One region of the Pseudomonas sp. GW821-FHT01C01 genome, then DNA from elsewhere that is predicted to be linked to it. Evidence: predicted binding sites of a transcription regulator. Region 1 holds the regulator's gene; each other region holds the start of a gene.
The links. Region 1 encodes sigma-54, which starts transcription at its own class of promoters, with help from an activator protein. Its sites were predicted from a motif close to ANTGGCATNNANNTTGCTNT; they were not measured.
Positions count from the first base shown of each region.

Region 1 (5,839 bases):
GCGAGCGGTTGGCGTTGGTCAGGGGGTGACGTCGGCGGGTTTCCGAGAAGCGCTTGAGCAGGGTTTCTTCATCGGCGTCCAGGTACAGGACATCGCACTGGATGTGGCGGCTGCGGACTTCTTCGAGCAGGTCGGGAAAGCGTGACAGGTGGCTGGGCAGGTTGCGAGCGTCGATGGAAACGGCGACCAGCGGCTGCATTAGCTCGGTATGAATCAATGCTCGTTCGGCCAGTTCCGGCAGCAGACCGGCAGGCAGATTGTCGATGCAGTAGTAGCCGTTGTCCTCAAGAACGTTGAGGGCGGTACTTTTACCTGAGCCGGAACGGCCACTGACGATGATCAAGCGCATGATTACTGACCGTTTTGCTCATCCAGGACAACCTGATACAGGGCTTCGTTGCTTGCAGCATGACGCAGTTTTTCGCGGACATCCTTGCGGTCGAGCATGCTGGCGATCTGTCGCAGCAGTTCAAGGTGCGCATCGGTAGCTGCTTCCGGGACCAGCAGTACGAACAACAGGTCAACCGGCGCGCCGTCGATGGCGTCGAAATCGATAGGGGCGTCGAGGTGCATCAATGCACTGATGGGCGAAACACAGCCCTTGAGGCGGCAATGTGGAATAGCGATGCCGTTGCCAAAACCGGTGGAACCGAGTTTTTCACGGGCAATCAGCGCCTCGAAGACATCTTGCATCTCCAGAGCCGGCACTTCGCGGGCGATCAGATTGGCAATTTGTTCGAGGGCTTTCTTTTTACTGCCGCCCGGCACGTTCACGAGGGAACGGCCGGGGGTCAGGATACTTTCAAGTCGGATCATGGGTTGGGAGTGTTAACGACCGGTTGCGCCCTGAAGGAGGCTCTGGGTCTTTTCCTTATGCTTTTTGAGTTGTTTATCCAGCTTGTCGGTGAGTGCGTCGATCGCGGCGTACATATCGGTATGTTCCGCGTTTGCGACCACTTCATTTCCGGGAATATGCAGCGTGGCTTCGATTTTCTGCTTCAGTTTTTCGACGGTCATCGTGACCTGCACATTAGTGATCTTGTCGAAATGTCGCTCCAATCGTTCGAGTTTTTCGCCGATGTAGGTGCGAAGAGGTTCGGTCACTTCCAGTTGGTGTCCACTGATGTTGACTTGCATACAGCTTCTCCTTCGTTGCCAGTGCATAAAGCGGTAGATCAGATGATCTACCACTGGAACGCTGTGGCGTGGCCCTACATCAACCGCTTGCGTTCGCTCGAAGGCGCGATCCCGAGGGATTCGCGGTACTTGGCGACGGTGCGGCGGGCCACCTGAATGCCTTGTGCCTCCAGTAAACCAGCGATCTTGCTGTCACTCAACGGCTTTTTCTGATTTTCCGCGGCAACCAGTTTTTTGATGATCGCGCGGATCGCTGTGGACGAGCATTCGCCGCCTTCGGAGGTGCTTACATGACTGGAGAAAAAGTATTTGAGTTCATAAATGCCCCGGGGGGTGTGCATGAACTTCTGGGTGGTCACCCGTGAAATCGTCGACTCATGCATGCCGACCGCTTCGGCGATGTCATGCAGGACCAGCGGCTTCATGGCTTCGTCGCCATATTCGAGGAAGCCGCGCTGATGCTCGACGATCTGGGTGGCCACTTTCATCAGGGTTTCATTACGGCTTTGCAGGCTCTTGATGAACCAGCGGGCCTCCTGCAACTGATTGCGCATGAATGTGTTGTCGGCGCTGGTGTCGGCGCGGCGCACGAAACCGGCGTACTGGGCGTTGACCCGCAGCCGTGGCACCGACTCCTGATTCAGCTCCACCAGCCAGCGCTCGTTGTCCTTGCGCACGATAACGTCAGGAACGACGTACTCGGCTTCGGTGGACTCGATCTGCGAGCCAGGACGCGGGTTGAGGCTCTGGACCAGCTCGATGACCTGGCGCAGTTCATCTTCCTTGAGCTTCATGCGGCGCATCAACTGGCTGTAGTCGCGGCTGCCAAGCAGGTCGATGTAATCGGTGACCAGGCGCTTTGCCTCGGCCAGCCAAGGGGTCTTGGCGGGCAGCTGACGCAACTGCAGCAGCAGGCATTCGCCCAGGTTGCGGGCGCCGATGCCGGCGGGCTCGAATTGCTGGATGCGGTGCAGGACCGCTTCGATTTCGTCCAGTTCGATGTCCAGTTCCGGATCGAAGGCTTCGAGGATCTCCTCGAGGGTTTCATCCAGGTAGCCCTGATTGTTGATGCAGTCGATCAGGGTCACGGCGATCAGGCGATCGGTGTCGGACATCGGAGCCAGGTTCAGTTGCCACAGCAAGTGGCTTTGCAGGCTTTCGCCGGCCGAGGTGCGGGTGGTGAAGTCCCACTCGTCATCATCATTGCTGGGCAGGCTGCTGGCGCTGGTCTGGTAAACGTCTTCCCACGCGGTGTCGACGGGGAGTTCGTTGGGAATGCGCTCGTTCCAGTCGCCCTCATCGAGGTTGTCAACCGTCGGGGCGCTTTCCTGGTAGGAGGGTTCCTGGATGTCAGTGTTGGGCTTTTGTTCGGTGTTGTCGGCCAAGGGGTCGGAATTGTCGAAGTCGTCGCCTTCTTCCTGGCGTTCGAGCATCGGATTGGACTCCAGGGCCTCCTGGATTTCCTGTTGCAGGTCCAGGGTCGACAATTGGAGCAGGCGGATGGCCTGTTGCAGCTGCGGTGTCATCGTCAGCTGCTGGCCCATTCTCAAGACTAGCGATGGTTTCATGGCAGGGGCTTAACACCTTATTCGCCGGCGCGCATGCGCCATCCACTACAGGGCGCCGGAGCGCCAAACATAAGCAAATTATATGCCCGAAACTGAAGTGTTTGCCTAGAGCGCTGTAACAATAAAAACCTGTTGATTTTTATCGCTACAGCGGTCTGGCATTCGCCATGACTGCTTCAGCGCTTACAGGCGGAACTCATGGCCCAGGTACACTTCCTTGACCAGGTCGTTGGCCAGGATGGTTTCGGCGTCACCTTCGGCGATCAACTGGCCGTCGTTGACGATATAGGCCGTTTCGCAGATATCCAGGGTTTCACGAACGTTGTGGTCCGTGATCAGCACGCCAATGCCTTTGGCCTTGAGGTGGTAAATGATCTGTTTGATGTCGCCGACCGAAATCGGGTCCACGCCGGCGAAAGGTTCGTCGAGGAGGATGAATTTCGGGTTGGTGGCCAGGGCGCGGGCGATTTCCACGCGACGGCGCTCACCACCGGACAGGCTCATGCCGAGGTTGTCGCGGATGTGGCTGATGTGGAATTCCTGCAACAGGCTTTCCAGTTCCTTGCGACGACCGGCCTTGTCGAGTTCCTTGCGGGTCTCGAGGATGGCCATGATGTTGTCGGCCACCGACAGTTTGCGGAAGATCGATGCTTCTTGCGGCAAGTAGCCGATACCGGCGTTCGCGCGACCGTGCATCGGCTGGTGGCTGACGTCCAGGTCATCGATCAGGACGCGGCCCTGGTCGGCCTGTACCAGGCCGACGATCATGTAGAAGCAGGTAGTCTTGCCGGCGCCGTTGGGGCCAAGCAGGCCGACGATCTGACCGCTGTCGATGGACAGGCTGACATCACGCACGACCTGGCGGCTCTTGTAGCTCTTGGCCAGATGCTGAGCTTTCAGAGTTGCCATTACTGGGCCTTTTGCTCGTCGGTTTTCTTTTTCGGCTGGATCACCATATCGATGCGCGGGCGCGACTCGGTCACCTTGCTGCCGGTTGCGCGACCGGCGCTGGCGAGCTTCTTGACCGTGTCGTAGACGATTTTTTCGCCTTGGGTGACGTTGTTGTCCTTGTCGACAACTTTGGCCTTGTCGATCAGTACGACGCGGTTTTGCGCGGCGTGATACTGGATGGTCACGCCCCAGCCCTGAACAGGCTTGGTATCGCCAGCCGTTTGCAATTGCTCGAAGTACGCCAGGTTGCCCACCGAGGTCACCACGTCGATGTCGCCAGTCGGGGTGCGGGTGATGGTCACGGTGTTGCCGGTCACCTTCATCGAGCCTTGGGTGATGATCACGTCACCCTTATAGGTAGCAATACCTTGTTTGTCGTCCAGTTGGGCATCGTCGGCCTGAATGCGGATAGGCTGCTGTTGATCTTCCGGCAGAGCCCAGGCGCTCACGCTTCCCAGTGCTGCGCCCAGACTGAGCAAAATCGGGAGGGTTTTAACGAGCCTCATACTGTCCTCTTACGTTCGATAGCAGGTGTATCCTGCTTTCTTTCAAATACGCTTTCATTCCCTTGCCAGTCGATACACCGCCAGCGCCGTCGATTCTAACGTCTTGCTCGGTCTGCGCATATTGCTGCTGCGGGAACACGGTCATGCGGGTGCTGGTGATCAGAGTCTTGCGGTTTTTCTCGTCGAAGCGAGTGATACGCACGTCATCGATCAATTCGACCTGTGTGCCGTCAGGGTTGACCTCGCCGTGCAGGCTCTGGACGTGCCACGGGAATTCGGTGCCGCGGAACACGTTCAGGTCGGGGTTGGTCAGCAATGTCACCTCGGTCGCTTTCAGGTGCTCGACCTTGTCGGACACCAGATCATATTGCAGCTTGCCATCTGGCAGGTACTGCACGCTGTGGGCGTTGATGGCGTAATAGTCGATCGCGCTTTCGTCGACCGGCGTTGCCGGCTTGTCGAGGAAGCGTTCCGGGCTGATGTTCCAGTAGCCAACCGCGGCGAAAATCGCCGCGATGCAACTGAACATCAGAGTGTTGCGAAACTTTTTGCTCAGCATAGTGGGCTCACAGGTACGCCGCATTGGCCGCATCGAGGCGGTCCTGGGCGCGCAGGATCAATTCGCAGAATTCGCGAGCGGCACCTTCGCCGCCACGGGCGAGGGTGATGCCGTGAGCGTGTTCACGCACGAAACTGGCGGCATTGGCCACCGCCATGCCCAGGCCGACGCGGCGAATCACCGGAAGGTCCGGCAGGTCATCGCCGAGGTAGGCAACCTGTTCATAGCTCAGATTGAGTTGGGCCAGTAGCTCGTCGAGTACCACCAGTTTGTCTTCACGCCCCTGATACAGGTGCGGGATACCGAGATTCCTGGCTCGCCGTTCGACCACCGGGGTCTTGCGGCCACTGATGATGGCTGTCTGCACGCCAGCGGCCATCAACATCTTGATGCCCTGGCCGTCGAGTGTGTTGAACGTCTTGAATTCGCTGCCGTCTTCGAGGAAGTACAAGCGTCCGTCGGTCAGCACGCCATCGACATCGAACACCGCCAGTTTGATCTGTTTGCCGCGTTGCAGCAGGTCCGCACTCATTACATTACTCCTGCACGCAGCAAGTCGTGCATGTTCAATGCGCCAACCGGGCGGTCTTCGCTGTCGACCACGACCAGCGCGTTGATTTTGTGGTCTTCCATGATTTTCAGTGCTTCGGCGGCGAGCATCTCGGCGCGTGCGGTCTTGCCATGGGCCGTCATGACCTGGTCGATGATGGCGCTGTGGATGTCGATGCTGCGGTCCAGTGTGCGGCGCAAGTCACCGTCGGTGAAGATTCCGGCCAGTTTGCCGTCGGCTTCCAGAATGACGGTCATGCCCAGGCCCTTGCGGGTCATTTCCATCAGGGCATCCTTGAGCAGGGTGCCGCGCTGGACCTGCGGCAGTTCCTGGCCTGCGTGCATGACATTTTCCACTTTCAGCAGCAGGCGTCGGCCCAGGGCGCCGCCGGGATGGGAAAAGGCGAAGTCTTCGGCGGTAAAACCACGGGCTTCCAAAAGCGCGACTGACAGGGCGTCGCCCATGACCAGCGCGGCCGTGGTCGACGAGGTCGGCGCCAGGTTCAACGGGCAGGCTTCGTGCTCGACGTGGACATTCAGGTTGACCTCGGCGGCCTTGGCCAGCGGCG
Region 1 is NZ_JBWKXF010000028.1:60,693-66,531, forward strand. Features, by position in the region: gene rapZ (RNase adapter RapZ) at 1-349, opposite strand, end outside; gene ptsN (PTS IIA-like nitrogen regulatory protein PtsN) at 352-816, opposite strand; gene hpf (ribosome hibernation-promoting factor, HPF/YfiA family) at 829-1,137, opposite strand; gene AC07XF_RS17800 (RNA polymerase factor sigma-54) at 1,212-2,705, opposite strand; gene lptB (LPS export ABC transporter ATP-binding protein) at 2,889-3,614, opposite strand; gene lptA (lipopolysaccharide transport periplasmic protein LptA) at 3,614-4,162, opposite strand; gene lptC (LPS export ABC transporter periplasmic protein LptC) at 4,149-4,721, opposite strand; gene AC07XF_RS17820 (KdsC family phosphatase) at 4,729-5,253, opposite strand; gene AC07XF_RS17825 (KpsF/GutQ family sugar-phosphate isomerase) at 5,253-5,839, opposite strand, start outside.

Region 2 (5,839 bases), on a different contig from region 1:
TTAGTGATGAAGGCGCGTCGCAACAACACTTGGCGTTGGTGTAGGAGTCTGGGCATGGCTGGTGTAATGGATTCGGTGAACCAGCGCACGCAACTGGTGGGGCAGAATCGCCTTGAGCTGTTGTTGTTCCGTCTCGACGGCCAGCAGCTGTACGGGATCAACGTATTCAAGGTTCGGGAGGTGCTGCAATGCCCCCAACTGACGTTGATGCCCAAGTCCAGTCCTGTCGTGTGCGGCGTGGCGAACATCCGGGGAGCGACCATTCCGATCCTTGATCTGGCAATGGCGACCGGCTCCGGTGCTTTGAAGGACAAGAACAATCCCTTCGTGATCATCACGGAGTACAACACCAAGACCCAGGGTTTCCTGGTTCGCTCGGTGGAACGCATCGTCAACATGAACTGGGAGGAGATCCATCCGCCACCCAAGGGCACCGGACGCGATCACTACCTGACGGCGGTGACGCGGGTCGACAATCAGTTGGTCGAAATCATCGACGTCGAGAAAGTGCTGGCGGAAGTGGCGCCGACGCCGGAAGCGATTTCCGTGGGTGTGGTGGATGTCGAAACCCAGCACAAGGCGCTTTCGTTGCGTGTGCTGACGGTCGACGACTCGTCGGTGGCGCGCAAGCAGGTCACGCGTTGCCTGCAAACGGTCGGTGTCGAAGTGGTGGCGTTGAACGATGGTCGGCAAGCGCTGGACTACCTGCGCAAACTGGTCGACGAGGGCAAGAAACCGGAAGAAGAGTTCCTGATGATGATCTCCGACATCGAGATGCCGGAGATGGACGGGTACACCCTGACGGCGGAAATCCGCAACGACCCGCGCATGCAAAAGCTTCATATCATCCTGCATACTTCGTTGTCGGGGGTATTCAATCAGGCGATGGTCAAGAAGGTCGGTGCCGATGACTTCCTGGCCAAATTCCGTCCTGATGACCTGGCATCCCGGGTAGTCGACCGGATCAAAGCAGCAGATATCAGCTAGGGGCCTGCGCCCCTGGCAGTCACCACGATTTAAGAGGCGGCATCATTGTCTACGGGTAATTTGGATTTCGAACAGTTCCGGGTATTCCTGGAAAAAGCCTGTGGCATTTTGCTCGGTGAAAACAAGCAGTACCTGGTCTCCAGCCGTCTCAACAAACTGATGGAACAGCAAGGCATCAAGTCTTTGGGAGAGTTGGTTCAGCGCATGCAGACCCAGCCGCGCAGCGGTTTGCGCGAGCAGGTGGTGGATGCCATGACCACCAACGAAACCCTGTGGTTTCGTGACACTTACCCGTTTGAAGTCTTGAAGAACAAGGTCCTGCCCGAAGCGATCAAGGCCAGTCCCGGCCAGCGCCTGCGTATCTGGTCGGCGGCGTGCTCGTCGGGCCAGGAACCGTATTCGCTGTCGATGTCCATCGATGAGTTCGAACGGGTCAACATGGGCCAGTTGAGGATGGGTGTACAGATCGTTGCCACTGACCTGTCCGGCACCATGCTGAACAACTGCAAGACCGGCGAGTACGACAGCCTGGCCATCGGTCGCGGCCTGTCGCCCGAGCGCCTGCAGCGTTATTTCGACCCGAAAGGGCCGGGACGCTGGGCGATCAAGGCGCCGATCAAGAGCCGGGTGGAATTCCGTTCGTTCAACCTGCTGGACAGCTACGCGAGCCTCGGCAAGTTCGACATCGTGTTCTGCCGCAACGTGTTGATCTACTTCTCCGCCGAGGTGAAGAAAGACATCCTGTTGCGCATCCACAGCACGTTGAAGCCGGGTGGTTACCTGTTCCTCGGTGCTTCCGAAGCACTGAACGGTTTGCCGGATCATTACCAGATGGTTCAGTGCAGCCCGGGGATCATTTACCAGGCGAAGTGATTTCGCGGGCGTCAGCAAAAAACGGGAGTCCTCAGGGGCTCCCGTTTTTTTATGCCTGATGATTTCTCATGGTTATCTCAATCCCCTGTAGGAGCTGGCTTGCCAGCGAAAGCGGTGTGTCAGCAAATTAAACGTCGGCTGACTCGACGCCATCGCTGGCAAGCCAGCTCCTACAGGGGGAGGTGGTGTAATCAAAAGTGGGGCCAGGCGGCAGAAAAGCGGCAGCCGGCGGAAAACCGTTGCCGCTTTTCTGGCATTGCCGCGTTGCCAAGGCCGGCAAAGCCCCGGTTTCCGGGCTTTTTTGAATTGGCATGGGGCTTGCTAAGTTGATCCTACGAAAAATCAGGTCACCCGAAGGTTTCCCGACATGAGCATCAGCTTCGATAAAGCGCTCGGTATCCACGAACAAGCCCTGGGCTTCCGCGCCCAGCGTGCCGAAGTCCTGGCCAACAACATCGCCAACGCCGATACCCCGAACTACAAGGCTCGGGACCTGGATTTCTCGAAAGTGCTCGCCGAGCAGAACGAGAAAACCAAAAGCGGCACCTTCGCCTTGAACATGACCAACAGCCGTCACATCGAAGCCGAAGGCCTGGGCAATGGCGACGAGTCGTTGCTGTATCGCACGCCGATGCAACCGTCGATCGACCAGAACACCGTGGACGCTCAACTGGAACAGTCGAACTACGCGGAAAACGCGATCGGCTTCCAGGCCAGCTTCACCCTGCTCAACAGCAAATTCAAAGGGCTGGTGTCAGCCCTGCGCGGAGAGTAAGCCATGTCTCTATCCAGTGTTTTCAACATTGCCGGTAGCGGCATGAGTGCGCAGACCACGCGTTTGAACACCGTCGCTTCGAACATCGCCAACGCCGAGACCGTCTCATCGAGCATCGACCAGACCTACCGCGCGCGTCATCCGGTGTTCGCCACCATGTTCCAGGGCGGCCAGAGCGGCGGCAGCGACTCGCTGTTCCAGAGCCAGGACGCCGCCGGTCAGGGCGTGCAGGTGCTGGGTGTGGTCGAAGACCAGAGCAACCTCGAGGCGCGCTACGAGCCGAACCATCCGGCGGCCGATGCCAAGGGCTATGTCTACTACCCGAACGTCAACGTGGTGGAGGAAATGGCCGACATGATTTCCGCGAGCCGTTCGTTCCAGACCAACGCCGAAATGATGAACACCGCCAAAACCATGATGCAGAAAGTCCTGACCCTCGGTCAGTGATAAGGGGCGACTCAGATGAGTGTTACCGATTCCACCAGCGGTTTGAGCCTCAACGACATCCTGGCCAATTCCTCGATCAAGACCAACACCACGACGGATGGCCTCGCGTCGGCAACCGGCAGTGCCACCGGCAACAAGGCCCTGGGCAAGGATGCGTTCCTGCAGTTGCTGGTGACCCAGCTGAAAAACCAGAACCCGCTGGAGCCTCAGGACAACGGCGCATTCGTGGCCCAGTTGGCACAGTTCAGCAGCCTGGAAGGCATTACCACACTCAACGACACCGTGAGCGGCCTGGCCAGCAACTACAACTCGTCCCAGGCATTGCAGGCGTCGTCGCTGGTGGGCCGTTCGGTCATCGCTCCGGGCGACAAGGCCGTGGTCGACACCACCAAGAGCCTCAGCGGCACGGTGGTCGTGCCGTCTTCGGTGGCGTCCGCCACCCTGAAGATCACCGACGCAGCCGGCAAGACCGTGCGCACCATCGACCTGGGTTCGCAGAAGGCCGGCAACGCCAGCTTCATCTGGGACGGCAAGAACGATGCGGGTGAGACGGTACCTGCGGGCACCTACACCTTTGGCGCCACGAGCACCATCGATGGCCAGTCCGTCGCGTTGATCACCAACCTGCCCGCGACCGTCAACAGCGTGACCATCAGCCAGACCGGCGGTGAGTTGATGCTCAACCTGGCCGGGCTGGGCAGCGTGGCCCTGTCCAAAGTACAAACCATTGGTATGTAGAGCCGACTAACACGGCACAAAGGAGTGGATGATGTCTTTCAATATCGGCCTTAGCGGTCTCTATGCAGCCAACAAGCAACTTGACGTGACCGGCAACAACATCGCCAACGTTGCAACCACCGGTTTCAAATCGTCCCGTGCAGAATTCGAAGACGTGTACTCGGCGACCCGCCTGGGTACCGGTAGCAAGACCGTCGGCAACGGCGTGCGCCTGGCCAACGTTTCCCAGCAGTTCGGCCAGGGTGACGTGAGCAACACCGGCAACGTGCTCGACATGGGTATCCAGGGCAACGGCTTCTTCGTCCTGAGCAACAACGGTTCGCTGACCTACACCCGTGCCGGTACGTTCAAGACCGACAAGGAAGGCTACGTCACCAACAGCGACGGTACTGCCCGCCTGCAAGGTTACGGTGTGGATTCCAATGGCAAGATCGTCAACGGCGTGCTGACCGACCTGCGCATCGACACCTCCAACCTGGCGCCGAAATCGACCAGCACCGTGTCGTCGACGATCAACCTGAACTCCACCTCGGCGGTGATCGACCAGACGGTTGCGGCGAACAAGTTCGACCCGAGCAAGACCGAGACCTTTACCAAGTCGTTCAGTACTCCGATCTTCGATACTCAGGGTAACCAGCACACCATGGATCAATACATGGTCAAGACTGGCGCGAACACGTGGGACACCTACACCCTGATCGATGGTCGCAACCCGGATGGTAGCGATCCTACCGTTACCGCTCCGGTTGCTTCGACCATGTCGTTCGACTCGACTGGTAAACTGGTTTCGGTCAGCACCCCGGCCCCACCTGGCGCTCCAGTGATCAGCAGTGACCTGAAGATCACCAACTGGACTCCGGGCTCCGTGACCGGTGGCGTCTGGACCGCCAACGGCGCCGCAGCCGATCCGGCAGGTTTGACCATCGCCATGGCCAACACCACCCAGTTCAACGCCGACACCGCGCGTTCGATTCCGGCACAGAACGGCTACGCCACTGGCCAGATCACCAACCTGACCATCGACGGCAGCGGTGTGCTGCTGGCCAACTTCAGCAACAACCAGACCAAGCCCATCGGCCAGATTTCCCTGGCCAGCTTCACCAACGAGCAAGGCCTGCAGCCGGTAGGCGGCACCAGCTGGAAAGAAACCTACGCGTCGGGCATCCCGGGCTACGATGCGCCGGAGACTGGCACCCTGGGTTCGATCGTTTCCAACTCCCTGGAAGAGTCCAACGTCAACCTGACCAACGAACTGGTCGACCTGATCAAGGCGCAGAGCAACTACCAGGCGAACGCCAAGACCATCTCCACCCAAAGCACCATCATGCAGACCATCATTCAGATGACCTGATGCTGGAAAGTGCTGCATAAAAAGCCCCTCGCAAGAGGGGCTTTTTTGTGGCCTGAGGTTTTGTGTTGGAGGTGATGGCCTCTTCGCGGGCAAGCCCGCTCCTACAGGGATCACATTGAACCTGTAGGAGCGGGCTTGCCCGCGAAAGCGTCAGACCCGTCACCATTTTTCGTAAGGCAAAAGAAAACCCCCGACCCGCCAGAGGCTGATCGGGGGTTTTTAGTAAGCACCTTTCAGTGCTCACCGGCTCAGCTTATTGGCAAGCTTCGCAATCCGGCTCGTCGATGGCGCAAGCCTTCGGCACTGGAGCAGGACCGGCAGGCGCTGCCAGGACCGAGTCGTCACCGTGGTTGCCGCCGCTGGAAACAGCGTTCAGCTTGCCGGTGTTGATGGTCGACTTCTCGGTGCTGGTCGCGGCCAGGGCACGGAGGTAGTAAGTGGTTTTCAGGCCACGGTACCAGGCCATGCGGTAGGTCACGTCCAGTTTCTTGCCCGAAGCGCCAGCGATGTACAGGTTCAGCGACTGAGCCTGGTCGATCCACTTCTGACGACGGCTGGCCGCGTCGACGATCCACTTGGTGTCCACTTCGAAGGCAGTCGCGTAGAGCTCTTTGAGTTCTTGCGGGATGCGCTCGATCTGCTGCACCGAACCGTCGTAGTACTTCAGG
Region 2 is NZ_JBWKXF010000020.1:55,179-61,017, reverse strand. Features, by position in the region: gene AC07XF_RS14575 (chemotaxis protein CheV) at 55-987, shown strand; gene cheR (protein-glutamate O-methyltransferase CheR) at 1,033-1,860, shown strand; gene flgB (flagellar basal body rod protein FlgB) at 2,228-2,635, shown strand; gene flgC (flagellar basal body rod protein FlgC) at 2,639-3,082, shown strand; gene flgD (flagellar hook assembly protein FlgD) at 3,098-3,820, shown strand; gene flgE (flagellar hook protein FlgE) at 3,852-5,171, shown strand; gene AC07XF_RS14545 (ribonucleoside-diphosphate reductase subunit alpha) at 5,425-5,839, opposite strand, start outside.
Region 2: a site for sigma-54 is predicted at 2,166-2,185, ahead of flgB (flagellar basal body rod protein FlgB). Genes of this name have one in related genera too.

Region 3 (5,839 bases), on a different contig from region 1:
TCTCACTAAAGGATTAAGCCCATCATCCAGCGCAGGGCCGATCATACCGGGGTTTGGCCAATAAATACGGGAAAAACACGCTGTTACTTATGGCCTTAGCACATCAATAGTTACGTCCTTATGACAAAACGATCATTCCCTCGATGTGACGCATTGGTTAGAACTCAATACAGGTTGGCGCCGCAATGACGCCAACACCTTGGCTCGTCACGCCGGCAACGAGCCCCAACGGCAGAGATTTTTCTGCCAGGCCTCAATTGAGGTCAACGCGATAAATACAGTCAACAAACGAGGGCAGCACCCTATGAGAAGACTTAAGCGTGATCCGTTGGAAAGAGCATTTTTGCGCGGATATCAATATGGCGTTGGTGGCAAATCCCGTGAGCTTTGCCCTTTTACTCTACCGTCGGTACGTCAAGCCTGGATCAACGGCTGGCGAGAAGGACGCGGCGACAACTGGGACGGTATGACCGGCACTGCGGGAATCCACAGACTCAACGAACTTCACGCCGTCGGCTAATTACAGGGCACAACACTCCGACACGACAATCTGATTTTGTACTGAATTAACCACGCACGTCCCATCCGGACGGCGGGCTCCGGCCCAGGGGCTCCTTTGAAGGAGCCCTTTTTTATGCCTGCTCCAAAGCAAGGAAAACCTGTTTTTGTGGCGAGGGAGCTTGCTCCCGCCCGGTTGCGAAGCAATCGTAAACCCGGTGTTCTCAATCAATTTGGTTCACTGAAGCGGGTGCTTTGGGGCTGCTTCGCAGCCCAGCGGGAGCAAGCTCCCTCGCCACAAAAGCTCCCTTCAGCCTTCAACGCAAGGCGGCGATGGCGTCTACGGATTCACGAATCAGCGCCGGGCCTTTGTAGATGAAGCCCGAGTAGATCTGCACCAGACTTGCACCTGCGGTGATTTTTTCCGCCGCGTGCTTGCCTTCGGTAATGCCGCCGGCAGCGATGATCGGCAGACGACCACCCAGTTCCGATGCCAGCACTTTCACGGTGTGGGTGCTCTTGTCGCGAACCGGGGCGCCAGACAAACCACCGGCTTCGTCGCCATGCTCCATGCCTTCGACGCCTACGCGGCTCAGGGTAGTGTTGGTGGCGATGACGGCATCCATTCCGGTTTCGATCAGCGCTTGCGCAACTTGTGCGGTTTCTTCGTCAGTCATGTCCGGCGCGATCTTGATCGCCAGCGGTACATGTTTGCCATGACGCAATGCCAGTTCCGCGCGGCGCTCGGCCAGATCGGCCAGCAACTGCTTGAGGGAGTCACCGAATTGCAGGCTACGCAGGCCCGGTGTGTTCGGCGAACTGACATTGACCGTCACATAGCTGGCGTGGGCGTAAACCTTGTCCAGGCAGATCAGGTAGTCGTCCACGGCACGCTCGACCGGGGTGTCGAAGTTCTTGCCGATGTTGATGCCCAGCACGCCCTTGTACTTGGCCGCCGCCACACGGGCCAGCAGGTGATCGACGCCGAGGTTGTTGAAGCCCATGCGATTGATGATCGCCTCGGCTTCCGGCAAACGGAACAGGCGAGGCTTGGGGTTGCCCGGCTGCGGACGCGGAGTGATGGTGCCGATTTCGACAAAACCGAAACCCAGTTGGGCAAAACCATCGATGGCCGCGCCGTTCTTGTCCAGACCGGCGGCCAGCCCCACCGGATTCGGGAAGTCCAGGCCCATGACGTTAACCGGCTTTTTCGCCGGGGCCTTGCACAGCAAGCCGTTGAGCCCAAGACGTCCGCCCGCACCGATCAAGTCCAGGGACAGATCGTGGGAGGTTTCCGGGGAGAGTTTGAACAACAGCTGACGGGCCAGGGTGTACATGGGCGGATTTGACTCGATTGGCGGCGAATTGAGGCGGCGATTATAGCCGGGCAACGGGGTGGCAAGCGAGGCGCGTGATCAAATCAACGGTTAATGGCATATGCCTTGCACCATTCCAGGTACCAGCACCCATGCCAGCGACGGAATGGGTGCAAAGACAATGGCGTCGTCTCCGGCCTGCTCATGCACGGACCCGGGACGACGTTTTTTTTGCAAGGTGAACGTGCGATGAACGAACCATCAGCCGGCCCTCTGGCCTGGGTCAATGGCAGCGATGCCCCGGAAAAAACCGAAATCAATCTTGGCTTCATGGCCCTGAGCGACTGCGCCTCGGTGGTAGTCGCCGCCACCCAGGGCTTTGCCCAACCCCACGGCTTGACCCTGAACCTCAAGCGCCAATCGTCCTGGGCCAACCTGCGAGACAAACTGGTCAGCGGCGAACTCGATGCAGCCCACAGCCTCTACGGCCTGATATACGCCGTTCACCTGGGCATCGGCGGCGTGGCGGCGACCGACATGGCCGTGTTGATGGGCCTGAATCAGAACGGCCAGAGCATCAATCTGTCCCGCGGTTTGCAGGCGCTGGGGGTGAGCACTCCTGAAGCACTGGATCGGCACGTGCACCAAACTCGCCCAAAACTCACCTTCGCCCAGACTTTTCCAACCGGCACCCATGCCATGTGGTTGTATTACTGGCTCGCCAGCCAGGGCATTCACCCGCTGCTGGATGTCGACAGCGTAGTGGTGCCGCCACCGCAAATGGTCGCGCACCTGCGAGCCGGGCGTATCGACGGGTTCTGCGTCGGCGAACCCTGGTCCGCCAGCGCGGTGCAACAGGACCTCGGTTTCACCCTGGCCACGACCCAGACCATCTGGCCCGATCATCCGGAAAAAGTCCTCGGCTGCACCCGTGCGTTCGTCGAGCAATACCCCAATACCGCGCGGGTGTTGGTGATGGCGATTCTGGAAGCCAGCCGCTTCATTGAAGAAAGCACCGAGAATCGGCGTAGTACCGCGCATTTGCTCAGTGCCGCACAGTACCTTGACGCGCCACTGGACTGCATTGAACCGCGCTTGCTGGGCGAATACGCCGATGGCCTTGGTCATTGCTGGCAAGACCCGCACGCGCTGCGCTTGCACGGGGATGGCGAGGTCAATCTGCCGTACCTGTCCGACGGCATGTGGTTCATGACCCAGTTCCGCCGCTGGGGTTTGTTGCGCGATGACCCGGACTATCTCGCGGTGGCCCGGCAGGTGCAGCAACTGGACCTCTATCGAGAGGCCGCCAGTGCCGTCGGCGTCGCTTCGTCAGCCGGGGAGATGCGCAGCAGTCAGTTGATCGACGGCAAAATCTGGGACGGTTCGGACCCGGCCGGTTATGCCCGCAGTTTCAAACTGCACGCCATGAGCGACAGCTCGCACCGATCCGCCAGCCGCTGACAGGAGACGACGAACATGCTGCGTATCCTGCTGATCAACGACACCGCAAAAAAAGTCGGACGCCTGAAGGCCGCCCTGACCGAGGCCGGTTTCGAGGTGATCGACGAATCCGGCCTGACCATCGACTTGCCCGAACGCGTCGAAACGGTGCGTCCGGACGTGATTCTGATCGATACCGAGTCACCGGGTCGCGATGTCATGGAACAAGTAGTGCTGGTGACTCGCGACCAGCCACGACCGATTGTGATGTTCACCGACGAACACGACCCCGGTGTGATGCGACAGGCAATCAAGTCCGGGGTCAGTGCCTACATCGTCGAAGGCATACACGCACAACGCCTGCAGCCGATTCTCGATGTGGCCATGGCGCGCTTCGAAAGCGATCAGGCCTTGCGTGCCCAGCTGCATGCCCGCGACCAGCAATTGGCCGAGCGCAAGCGCATCGAACTGGCCAAAGGGCTGCTGATGAAAATGAAGAATTGCAACGAGGAAGAGGCCTACACACTGATGCGCCGCCAGGCAATGAGCCGACAGCAGAAGCTGATTCAAGTGGCGGAACAGATTATTGCCATGAGCGAACTGCTGGGTTGACCCCCTGTGGTGAATGTTCTATCGCCTTCGCGAGCAAGCCCGCTCCCACATTTGATCGCGGTCGAATGTGGGAGCGGCGGTGCGGCGATCCGACTTGCTCGCGAATGGTGGCGACCCGGTTTCGGTTGTTGGCACAGATCTGGCTAAGTAATCACCACAGGTAACCAACGGCGGTTGCCCCACCTACGACAAAGACGTCGCTCATCTCATTTGCCCTTGGCGAATCGGGTGGCGGCGTTTTTTCGTTTTGGCCCCACAGCACGGGGCCGGTGGTGCGGCCGTAACGGCGCCCCACCTGCAAGCTCATGACTCCTTCCGAGACTCTTCACAGCTGAGGTGCGCGATGAATTCAAGCTTCTGGAAATCCGGCCATACACCCACATTGTTCGCAGCCTTCCTCTACTTCGACCTGAGCTTCATGGTCTGGTACCTGCTCGGTCCTTTGGCGGTACAGATCGCCGCCGACCTGCACCTGACAACGCAGCAACGCGGGCTGGTGGTCGCCACGCCGATTCTGGCCGGGGCGGTGTTGCGCTTCGTGATGGGGATGCTGGCCGATCGCCTGTCGCCCAAAACCGCCGGGGTGATAGGCCAGGTCATCGTGATCTGCGCCCTGTTCGGCGCCTGGAAACTCGGTATCCACAGCTACGAACAAGCGTTGCTGCTGGGGCTGTTCCTCGGCATGGCCGGCGCCTCTTTCGCCGTCGCCCTGCCCTTGGCATCGCAGTGGTATCCGCCGCAACATCAAGGCAAAGCCATGGGCATCGCCGGCGCGGGGAACTCAGGCACGGTGTTCGCCGCATTGATCGCCCCGGTGCTGGCGGCGGCATTTGGCTGGAGCAACGTGTTCGGTTTCGCCCTGATCCCGTTGATCCTGACCCTGGTCGTCTTCGCCTGGCTGGCCCGCAACGCCCCCGAGCGGCCAAAAGCCAAATCCATGGCCGACTACTTCAAGGCCCTGGGCGATCGCGACAGCTGGTGGTTCATGTTTTTCTACAGCGTGACATTCGGCGGTTTCATCGGCCTGGCCAGCGCCCTGCCCGGTTACTTCAACGACCAGTACGGCTTGAGCCCGGTGACTGCCGGCTACTACACGGCTGCCTGCGTGTTCGGTGGCAGCTTGATGCGGCCCTTGGGCGGCGCGCTGGCTGACCGGTTCGGCGGCATTCGAACCCTGCTGGCGATGTACACCGTTGCGGCGATCTGCATTGCCGCGGTCGGTTTCAACCTGCCGAGTTCCTACGCCGCACTGGCGCTTTTCGTCTGCACCATGCTCGGTTTGGGCGCAGGCAATGGCGCGGTGTTCCAGTTGGTGCCGCAGCGTTTTCGTCGGGAAATCGGCGTGATGACCGGCCTGATCGGCATGGCCGGCGGCATCGGTGGTTTTGCCCTCGCGGCCGGCATGGGCGCGATCAAGCAAAGTACCGGCAGCTATCAGCTGGCCCTGTGGTTGTTCGCCAGCCTCGGCATACTGGCGTGGTTCGGTCTGCACGGTGTGAAACGGCGCTGGAGAACCACCTGGGGTTCGGCCGCCGTGACGGCTGCGCGGGTCTGAGGTCTCGATGAGCCTGCAATTGAGTTTCGCCGAAGCCAGCGCCATCGGCCCTCGCGAGGAAAATCAGGATGCCCTGCGCCTGGTCACGCCGGCCCCGGCGCTGGCCGCGAGCAAAGGTTATCTGTTCGCCATCGCCGACGGCGTCAGCCAGTGTGTCGATGGCGGTCTCGCGGCCCGTTCGACGCTGCAGGCCCTGGCGCTGGATTACTACGCCACGCCGGAAACCTGGGGCGTCGCACAGGCACTTGATCGTCTGTTGCTGGCGCAGAACCGCTGGTTGCAGGCCAATGGGGGCGGACAACCGCTGCTGACCACCATCAGTGCTCTGGTCCTGCGCGGCCGGCGTTTTACCCTGGCGCATGTCGGCGATTGCCGGGTGTATCGCTGGCATGCCGATCAATTGCAGCGAATCAGCGAG
Region 3 is NZ_JBWKXF010000003.1:40,222-46,060, reverse strand. Features, by position in the region: gene rmf (ribosome modulation factor) at 305-520, shown strand; gene AC07XF_RS02835 (quinone-dependent dihydroorotate dehydrogenase) at 816-1,835, opposite strand; gene AC07XF_RS02830 (CmpA/NrtA family ABC transporter substrate-binding protein) at 2,064-3,275, shown strand; gene AC07XF_RS02825 (ANTAR domain-containing response regulator) at 3,291-3,866, shown strand; gene AC07XF_RS02820 (nitrate/nitrite transporter) at 4,210-5,421, shown strand; gene AC07XF_RS02815 (bifunctional protein-serine/threonine kinase/phosphatase) at 5,429-5,839, shown strand, end outside.
Region 3: a site for sigma-54 is predicted at 1,928-1,947, ahead of AC07XF_RS02830 (CmpA/NrtA family ABC transporter substrate-binding protein). Genes of this name have one in related genera too.

Region 4 (5,839 bases), on a different contig from region 1:
GGAAAAAATCAACGGCCGCTGCTGACCAGCGGTTATGCCCCTTCACCGTGCACGGTGGCGAGGACTTTACGGGCACCGCCATGATCACGGTGCTCGCCCAGGTAAACGCCTTGCCAGGTCCCCAACGCCAACCGGCCTGCCGAAATCGGCAAACTGAGCTGACAGCCAAGCACGCTGGCCTTGAAGTGCGCCGGGAGGTCGTCCAGGCCTTCGTCGTTATGCTCATAGCCGTCTGTTCCTTGTGGGATCAGACGATTGAAAAATCGTTCGAAGTCGCGACGTACCGCCGGATCGGCGTTCTCGTTGATGGTCAACGACGCCGAGGTATGCTGCAGCCACAAATGCAACAGACCGACCCGACATGCCTTGAGTTCAGGCAGGCCGGCGAGTAACTCGTCCGTTACCAGATGAAAGCCCCGGGGCCTCGCCCGCAAGGTAATCAGAGTCTGTTGCCACATACAGTTCTCCGCACGTTCGGGGCGCATTCTAGCGCGCTCTGGGAAAAAACAAAGGCCCTAATATTCCTTCAATCCTGTAAGCCTTCGACCGCACAAAATCACCCGGAGCAAACATCGCAAAACCTGTAGGAAAAAACCTTTTAGCTCACCCTTCAATGACAAATTCCAGACAAAAAAATGCCCGGCAAGCCGGGCAAGTTTTTTATGCGCGTGCTTACAAGTTGTAGCCGCGTTCGTTGTGAAGCGCCAGATCGATGCCGACCGCTTCTTCTTCTTCGTTGATGCGCAGACCCATGACCGCATCCAGCACCTTGAGGATGATGAACGTGGCAATTGCGGTGTAGATCACCGTGAAACCCACGCCCTTGCACTGAATCCACACTTGCGCGGCGATGTCGGTCACGGTGCCGAAGCCACCCAGGGACGGAGCAGCGAACACACCGGTCAGGATTGCGCCGAGGATACCGCCGATACCGTGCACGCCGAAGGCGTCCAGGGAGTCGTCATAACCGAGCTTGCGTTTCAGGGTGGTCGCGCAGAAGAAGCACACCACGCCAGCCGCCAGACCGATTACCAGTGCGCCCATCGGGCCGACGGTACCGGCAGCTGGGGTGATTGCCACCAGGCCGGCAACCACGCCCGAAGCGATACCCAGTGCGCTAGGTTTGCCGTGAGTGACCCACTCGGCAAACATCCAGCCCAGCGCAGCAGCAGCGGTAGCGATTTGCGTCACCAGCATCGCCATACCGGCGGTGCCGTTGGCTGCAGCGGCGGAACCGGCGTTGAAACCGAACCAGCCGACCCACAGCATCGCCGCGCCCATCAGGGTGTAACCGAGATTGTGCGGCGCCATTGGCGTGGTCGGGAAGCCTTTGCGCTTGCCCAGCACCAGGCAGGCAACCAGGCCGGCCACACCGGCGTTGATGTGCACCACGGTGCCGCCGGCGAAGTCCAGCACGCCCCAGTCCCACAGCAGGCCGCCATTGCCGGACCAGACCATGTGCGCAATCGGCGCATAAACCAGGGTGAACCACACGCCCATGAAGACCAGCATCGCGGAGAACTTCATCCGCTCGGCAAAGGCGCCGACAATCAACGCCGGGGTGATGATCGCGAAGGTCATCTGGAAGGTGACGAACACCGCCTCAGGGAACAGCGCCGCAGGCCCGGTCAGGCTGGCTGGCGTGATGCCGGCGAGGAATGCTTTACCCATGCCGCCGACGAACGAGTTGAAGTTGACGACGCCCTGCTCCATGCCAGTGGTGTCGAACGCGATGCTGTAGCCATAAATGACCCACAGGACGCTGATCAAACCGGTAATGGCGAAGCACTGCATCATCACGGAAAGAATGTTTTTCGACCGAACCATGCCGCCGTAGAACAGCGCGAGGCCGGGAATGGTCATGAACAGCACCAAGGCTGTCGAGGTCATCATCCAGGCGGTATCGCCGGAGTTGAGGACTGGGGCCGCCACTTCGTCTGCCGCCATGGCCAGGCCGGGCATTACGAGGGACAACAGGGCTCCTAGCCCTGCGAATTTACGCAGAGTCATTTTGTTTTCTCCTGGGGCGTTGGGTTTGTGGCGGCTTAGATAGCGTCGGTATCGGTTTCGCCGGTACGGATGCGAATCGCCTGTTCCAGATTGACCACGAAGATCTTGCCGTCACCGATCTTGCCGGTGTTGGCAGCCTTGGTGATGGCCTCGATTACCCGGTCCAGATCCTTGTCGTCGATGGCGACGTCGATCTTCACCTTGGGCAGGAAATCGACCACATATTCCGCGCCGCGATACAGCTCGGTGTGACCCTTCTGCCGACCAAAGCCTTTGACTTCAGTGACGGTAATGCCCTGCACGCCGATCTCGGACAGCGACTCGCGTACGTCGTCCAGCTTGAACGGCTTGATGATGGCAGTGACTAGCTTCATGAAAACTCTCTCCCGAATTGGTGGACTTGCCCCAGGAAAACAAACCCGTCTCAAGTCTAAGCGCAGTGCCTGGCTTTGTAACGCATCGTCGGCCTTACCTGCCCGTCCGACGCCAGCTAACCGCTCCTTGCGAAGCACTCCCCGTGTTTCGCTTGGCGCACTGCATTCGTCACAGCGACTGCATCAGTGCATGGGTCACGAGGGACTAAGCAGAAAGCTTGCCATCTCCACAAAACTGACTGTTTTCAAGCCTTTGCCAGCGCAGAGTGGAAACTTCGCTACAACACTCGGCACGTTACGCACAACAACGGTGCGACGCCTTCTGTCCCCATGCGCGAAAAGCGTGCACCCCTTGCCCGCGGAAATGACTATAGACACTGCGTGATACACTGCCCGCCATAGTTTCCAGGACATTGCCCATGCTCGCGCCAAAAGACTTCCTCGACGCCCTGACCAGCACCGCCTCCCGCCTCTTCAGCGGCGACACGCCGCTGCCGAAAGCTGAAATCGAAAGCCAGTTCAAAATGTTGCTGCAGAGCGGCTTCAGCAAACTGGATCTGGTGAGTCGGGAAGAGTTCGATAGCCAGATGGTTGTATTGGCGCGCACGCGGGCGCGGCTGGAGGCTCTTGAAACGAAGGTCGCGGAGCTGGAAGCGAAGCTGAATCCGCCGACCGAATAACGCCACACATCCCCGTGGCGAGGGAGCTTGCTCCCGCTGGACGGCGTAGCCGTCCCTCTTTTTGGGGCTGCTGCGCAGCCCGGCGGGAGCAAGCTCCCTCGCCACAGAGACGATGCTCGCCCATTGACGTACGCAACATCCTGCCAAAAATTCCCATCGGTATCGCCACGCCAGATCCCATCCTCACAACTATCCTTCAGAAACCGCAGGATGCGGCCCCCGTACAACTCAAGGAACGACCATGTCCCTCTCCATCGTCCACAGCCGCGCCCAGGTCGGCGTGGAGGCGCCTGCCGTTACAGTTGAAGTTCACCTAGCCAATGGTTTGCCTTCGCTGACCATGGTCGGGTTACCGGAAGCGGCGGTGAAGGAAAGCAAGGACCGGGTGCGTAGCGCGATCATCAATTCGGGGCTGCAATTTCCGGCGCGGCGGATCACGCTGAATCTGGCGCCGGCCGACTTGCCGAAGGATGGCGGGCGGTTCGATCTGGCGATTGCCCTGGGGATTCTCTCGGCCAGCGTGCAAGTGCCGACGCTGACACTGGATGACGTGGAGTGTCTGGGGGAGCTGGCGCTTTCCGGCGCCGTGCGGCCGGTCCGCGGGGTGCTGCCAGCAGCATTGGCGGCGCGCAAGGCCGGACGCTGGTTGATGGTGCCGCAGGCGAATGCCGAGGAGGCTTGCCTGGCGTCAGGGTTGAAGGTCATTGCCGTGGACCATCTGCTGCAGGCAGTGGCGCATTTCAACGGGCATACACCGATCGAGCCTTATGCTTCCGATGGACTGCTCTGCGCCAGCAAACCTTATCCCGATATGAATGAAGTGCAAGGACAGTTGGCGGCCAAGCGTGCGCTGCTGATTGCGGCTGCTGGAGCTCACAACCTGCTACTCAGTGGTCCCCCGGGGACCGGAAAAACGTTGCTGGCGAGTCGTTTGCCAGGGCTGCTGCCGCCGCTGACCGAGAGCGAGGCGCTGGAAGTGGCGGCGATTCAATCGGTCACCAGTTGTGTGCCCTTGCGTCACTGGCCACAGCGCCCCTTTCGCCAGCCCCATCACTCCGCCTCTGGCCCCGCTTTAGTGGGTGGCGGCTCGAAACCGCAGCCGGGTGAAATTACCCTCGCCCACCACGGCGTCTTGTTTCTTGATGAGCTTCCCGAGTTTGAACGCAGAGTATTGGAAGTCCTGAGGGAGCCGATGGAATCCGGGCATATCGTAATCTCGCGGGCGAAAGATCGCGTGCGCTTTCCGGCGCGTTTTCAATTGGTGGCGGCGATGAATCCGTGTCCCTGTGGATATCTTGGCGAGCCAAGCGGGCGCTGCTCCTGCACGCCGGACATGGTGCAGCGTTATCGCAACAAACTCTCGGGACCGTTGCTCGATCGCATCGACCTGCACCTGACTGTCGCCCGGGAAGCCACGGCGTTGAATCCCAATGTGAAGCCAGGAGAGGACAGCGCCAGTGCTGCGGTGCTTGTCGCTGAGGCTCGTGAGCGCCAGCAGAAGCGTCAGGGTTGTGCCAATGCCTTTCTGGATTTGCCGGGGTTGCGTCGCTACTGCAAGTTATCCACAGCCGATGAGCACTGGCTGGAATCCGCCTGTGAACGACTGACCCTGTCACTGCGTTCGGCGCATCGGTTGCTCAAGGTGGCACGGACGCTGGCGGATCTGGAACAGGTTGATGCGATCAGCCGCGAGCATCTGGCGGAAGCGTTGCAATATCGGCCGGCCACGCAGTAAGTGTCGAAACCGAGTCGCTCCATTCGCGAGCAAGCCCGCTCCCACAGGTTCGGCGTCGTTTATCCTGTGGGAGCGGGCTTGCTCGCGAAGACTAACTCAGCCGCACCTCAACGAAAGCGGTCAACCTCGGAACGCAAGACCGCCGCCAGCCTCTCCGGCGGCTTCATCGTTTCAGCTCAAGTGCACGACATCCGGCAATTCCATGGAACGGGCTTCGTTTTGCAGGAAGTCACTGAGCCGGCGCATGCGTTCGCCGCCGGGCCGGGTTTTCGGCCAGACCAGGTAATATTTCTCACCACTGGCGACGGCCGTGGGCCACGGCAAACTGAGGCGCCCCTGGGCCACATCTTCCGCCACCATCAGCAGATCGCCCATGGACACGCCATAGCCTCGCGCAGCGGCGATCATGCCCAGCTCCAGGGTGTCGAACACCTGCCCGCCCTTGAGCGACACCTGTTCGGCCAGGCCCATGCGCTCCAGCCAGTTACGCCAGTCGCGTCGGTCCGGCGTCGGGTGCAACAACTCGGTGTTGGCCAGGCGCGTGACGTCCCAGGGCTGATCGCCCCGCAGGTTGGGCGCGCCCACCGGGATCAATTCCTCGGGGAACAGGTAACTCGCCTCCCAGTCCGGAGGGAAATGGCCGTTACTCAACAGCACCGCGCAGTCGAACGGCTCGTCGTTGAAATCCACGGAATCGACGTCCATCCACGCACTGGTCAGTTGTACTTCGTTACCCGGTTGCAGATGACGGAAGCGACTGAGGCGCGCCAGCAACCAGCGCATGGTCAGGGTCGAAGGGGCTTTCATGCGCAAGATGTCGTCTTCGGCACGCAAGGTATTGCAGGCGCGCTCCAGCGCGGTGAAGCCTTCACGAATGCCCGGCAACAATAACCGGGCCGACTCGGTCAGTTGCAGGTTGCGGCCACTGCGATGAAACAAGCGGCAGGCAAAATGTTCTTCGAGTGTACGAATATGGCGGCTGACCGCACTTTGGGTAATCGACAGCTCTTCGGCCGCGCGGGTAAACGAGCTGTGCCGCG
Region 4 is NZ_JBWKXF010000015.1:18,951-24,789, reverse strand. Features, by position in the region: gene AC07XF_RS12275 (secondary thiamine-phosphate synthase enzyme YjbQ) at 33-458, opposite strand; gene AC07XF_RS12270 (ammonium transporter) at 673-2,010, opposite strand; gene glnK (P-II family nitrogen regulator) at 2,046-2,384, opposite strand; gene AC07XF_RS12260 (accessory factor UbiK family protein) at 2,804-3,064, shown strand; gene AC07XF_RS12255 (YifB family Mg chelatase-like AAA ATPase) at 3,306-4,799, shown strand; gene AC07XF_RS12250 (LysR substrate-binding domain-containing protein) at 4,971-5,839, opposite strand, start outside.
Region 4: a site for sigma-54 is predicted at 2,591-2,610, ahead of glnK (P-II family nitrogen regulator). Genes of this name have one in related genera too.